Regions from separate parts of the Paenibacillus roseipurpureus genome, predicted to be linked through region 2. Evidence: riboswitches for the same ligand, from Rfam matches in the RefSeq annotation. Region 2 holds a riboswitch; the other holds the start of a gene.
What was found. A riboswitch is a leader RNA that binds a small molecule or an ion and turns the genes downstream of it on or off. The one in region 2 is predicted to bind cobalamin.

Region 1 (2,205 bases), 2.6 Mb from region 2:
ACTGGTATTCTTAGAGTAAGGAGGGATGAGCCCATGGCTTTTATGGAATATCAGCTAACTAGCTTTCAAAAGCAGTTTCAGATTCGCGAGCAAGATTTCGGCAAACGTTGGTTATCCAAAAATGCCAAGAAGCCCAATACCCTGTCGATTCTCGAGGAAGAGATTCATACGTTAAGACGCAAAATGGAACAGATGGTCATGGAAGGTCGAGAAATGACATCCGATGCAGTCGTTGAATTAAGTACAATGCTGGATCAGAAAATAAATGAATATATGACGTCAGGAAAGAAAAGTCGGTGAAAACCGGCTTTTCTGGCGACTATCGGGTCGTGAGCGTACAACGGAGGGAATTACTGTATATGAAGGCGAAATGGTTATTGGTTGTGATGCTCGGCATGATGCTGACGCTGACAGCTTGCGGTGGTCCTAAAGCAGATGTTTCCGTATTTATGATGGGGCCGAATGGTTTCCCAAGTGATGCGGCACAGAAGCTGGAGGTTTCTCTTAAATCAAAGGTTGGCGAAATTCCTACTGTAAAGCTGAATACATCACCTATTTTTTCACTAGAGAAAATGATTGTGGAGCTTGCTGCTGGCGGGAATGGCATTTTCATCCTTGGCGAAGAGCAGTTCAAGGGATTGAGTAACCAAGCGGGGTTCGTATCTCTTGATGATGTGATAAATCCAGCAGATTATCCAGACGGTGTCATCGAAATCAAAGAAGAGGGCAAGGCAGCTCAGAAGCATTTGTACGGCATTCCGCTTGCAGGGAACAAATGGATGAAGGAGCAAGGTTTTGAGGGCAAAGGTCTCTACGCTTTCATTCCGCAGAATGCTCCCAAAATGGACGAGGCTAAGCAAGTGTTGAAAATCATTGCACAAAAGTAAGAGAACGTCTATAATCGACAATTAGATTGATAGTATAATTTGCAGCCGTAGGTGCTGATAGATTTCAGTATGGAGTCTATTAGTTAAAAGGGAAGCTGGTTAGAGTCCAGCACGGTCCCGCCACTGTAATTCAGCCAAGCGCTTGGCTGGAGAGTCAGGATACCTGCCTATGGTGCCGTTTACGACATCCTTCGAGGAAAGGGTCGCGTTAAATCAGGAAGCAACTCATGTTCATTTGTTGCCCAATACCGCGATTTATCGTCCCTCTCGTTCCTTGTGAACAGGGGGGCTTTTTTGTTGGAATCAATCTACATCAAAAAGAGCGGAAAGAAGGGTTCCATCATGAAACAAAAGTGGGTCACCAAAGGATTAGTAGCAACACTAGCGCTTGCAACAGCAGTTTCGTTGTCCGCATGCGCCAAGAAAGAAGCAGAAATCTCAGATCCATCAAAGCTTGGCGGAGGATCGACCAAAGCGCCAGTATCGACGGCATCGGCAACACCAGTCGCAGTGAAGAAAACAACGTATCCTTTGAAAGTGAAGGATGCAACGGGGAAAGAATTTACATTTGACAAAGCGCCTGAGAAGATCGCATCCGTATCGCCGGCGGAGACAGAAGCGCTATTCGCGATCGGTTTAGAGTCCAACATCGTGGGTGTTTCGGATTATGATGACTACCCAGAAGCGGCTAAATCGAAACCGAAGCTGGGCAGCATTGTGAAACCGAATGTAGAGGCTGTCATTGCGTCCAATGCAAATCTAGTCATTACGGGCGTTTCGATGAATGCGGAATCGGTTGAGAAGCTTCGCGCGCTGAACATTAATGTGTTCAAAGTAGATCCGAAAACGTTAGATGATGCCATCACCAATATTCAAACGTTCGGTCAAATTACCGATCATCAGGAGCAAGCGGACAAGGTCGTTAGCAAAATGAAAGCGGACCGTCAAAAGGTTGTTGATGCTGTGAAAGACGTGAAGCAAGAGAATAAGAAAAAAGTGTACATCGAATTTGCCCCAGGTTGGACAGTTGGAAGCGGCGTGTTCATGGATGAGCTGATCAAGCTTTCCGGCGGCGTGAATGTGGCTGCGGATAAAGAAGGCTGGTACGAAATCAGTGAAGAGAAGATTATTCAACAAAATCCAAGTGTGATCTTGTTTGGGAACGGAATTATTGATTCAAAAACGAAGAAACCGCTAGAAGACATCATTCGTACGCGCGGCGGTTGGGATGCAATCGACGCTGTGAAAAATAAACGTGTAATTGGGTTAGATCAGAACCTGCTCAGCCGTCCAGGGCCAAGATTAACAGACGGATTGG
Region 2 (2,205 bases):
GCCTAATAATTTATTTTCAGGGAAGCCGTATGTTTGAATGTTTTTCCAGTTCAATTCAAATCCATGGACGAAGTCCAGGCCGATCACATGTACAGGCAGTTGGCTAATCGCTTGGTAGTGTTCAACGGCATCGAAATACGTTTGAAGCACGATCTTCAATTTTGGCGCTGCGGCAGTCAGTGTAGCAATGATACTGCTTACTCGGCTAATATCGGCATCGCTCAAGGACTGAACCAGGATTGGCTCGTCGATTTGCAGCCATTCTACGCCTTCTTCCTCAAGCTCAGTAACGATGCGCACATAGAGAGGCAAGAAAGCACTGATCAACTGATCAATCTCAGCTGGCTGATAACCTTTTGCTAGTTTCAAGAACGTGAATAGCCCCAGTAGAACTGGCTTGCCTTGAATGCCGAGCTGAAGCTTCGCTTCGCGATACGCTTGAAGCGGTTTGTTGATGGTGAGCTGGGGCTGCACATCTTGCAGCTCGGGTACAATGTAGTGATAATTCGTATTGAACCATTTGGTCATTTCACAAGCTGTTGCGCCTTGACTGCCGCGCGCCATGGCATAGTACGTGGAGAGGGGAACTTCGCCTCCTTCATACGGGAAACGCTTCGGAACAATGCCGAACATCGTGGCTGTATCCAGCACGTGATCGTACAGGCTGAAGTCACCGACAGGGATCAGGTCAATCCCTTTCTGCTGCTGGACTCGCAGATTGTTCAGTCGAATCGCCTCAATCTGCTGTGTGAATTCGCCTTCCTCCAGCTTGCCTGCCCAGAAAGCCTCTAGCGCCTTCTTCCATTCCCGATTTTCACCAATTCTTGGGTATCCTAAATTACTGCTTAACAATGCGCACATGTGGTGGCCTCCTCCATTTGTTTAACCGTTCTAGCTTGCTTTTCATGCAAAAAAAAGGGCATCTCTAACCTTGTTGGAAAAGGTTAAAGATACCCCGTGTATGTGTGTACAGTGGTTACGATCTCTAACACCTCCCTATCTCCCGTAGGTAAATCAGTGCTGTCAGAACAGGCAGGTCTCCTGGCTCCAGAATCGTCGTCCTACGCTTGCCTTCCCAATCGTTTGATCAGTGGCTTAAGCAGCGTCGGACTCCTCTGTTACAGTGGCGGGACCGCGTCGGTATTGCACCGAACTTCCCTTTTAAGCTCTAGTCGTAGTAAACGATCAAGAGCACCTATTCCCACAATATGCAATTGTGAATACTATACATGAATTCGAAGATCATGCAAAGACTTTTTGTTAGGCGCCTGCTGCTGAACGCTCCTAACACGTCTACAAATGCAAAAAGAGACCGCGATTTCTCGCGATCTCTTGTCTTGCAAACGTCCCAGGAGGGATTCGAACCCCCGACCGCACGCTTAGAAGGCGTGTGCTCTATCCAGCTGAGCTACTGAGACATACCTCACTTCTTACCGCCTGGACGAGATCCGTTTGGCGAAGCAAGAGTTATAATATCATAACGTTTTATACGAAGTCAACACTTCATTTCAGATTAATTTTTGCAATCCCATGGATGATGGAGTAAACTGTCACAAGCGAGACCACGAACCGAGGTGATCCCTTTGTCTGATCCATCTTTGGATAATGTTATTCTTTTTCCGAAAACTGAAAAGTTCTATGAAGACGAACTTACCAAGCTGCTGCGGGCAGAACGGTATCAAGAAGCGCTCGAGATGCTAACTTTTCTTTTGCAGTTTCCAGGCGTCGATCGGGATAAATCCGACCAATGGGAAGCGCTGCGTCACTGGCTGCTCACGATGTTTCCCGAGACGATGTTTCCATCATCGGAATCGTTGGCAGAGGATGCAGAGGAAGAATCCGCCTTGCTGCGTCAGTATATTCAAGACAAAACGGCAGCTGACGATGGCGCCTTTGTCAATAAGCTGAAAACGATGCTCCAAGAGGGTACGTTGGAAGCCCAGGTGAATGCTCTAGACCAACTGGCCTATATTGAACAGCCTGAGGTCAGTCAATTCGTGAAGGCATGGCTGTGCGAGAGACCAAGACATCCGCATATTCAGTTCAAGGCGCTGCAAGCGCTGAAACAAATGGGGGAGCAGGGGATGATCGAATTTCCCAAAAACGGTAAAATCGTGCTGGTGGAGATTGAGGAGACACCCCTCACCGCGGAAGATTTTCCATCCCGCATTCGTGATATGATTCGAAGAGTCGGGGACATTAGTG

Region 1: another riboswitch for cobalamin. It lies ahead of MJB10_RS21205 (ABC transporter substrate-binding protein); the one in region 2 lies ahead of metE (5-methyltetrahydropteroyltriglutamate--homocysteine S-methyltransferase).

What each region holds. Positions count from the first base shown of each region.
Region 1 is NZ_CP130319.1:4,729,165-4,731,369, reverse strand. Features, by position in the region: gene MJB10_RS21215 (aspartyl-phosphate phosphatase Spo0E family protein) at 34-300, shown strand; gene MJB10_RS21210 (hypothetical protein) at 297-887, shown strand; cobalamin riboswitch at 920-1,072, shown strand; gene MJB10_RS21205 (ABC transporter substrate-binding protein) at 1,230-2,205, shown strand, end outside.
Region 2 is NZ_CP130319.1:1,505,292-1,507,496, forward strand. Features, by position in the region: gene metE (5-methyltetrahydropteroyltriglutamate--homocysteine S-methyltransferase) at 1-861, opposite strand, end outside; cobalamin riboswitch at 1,015-1,214, opposite strand; tRNA gene MJB10_RS06820 (tRNA-Arg) at 1,345-1,418, opposite strand; gene MJB10_RS06825 (hypothetical protein) at 1,599-2,205, shown strand, end outside.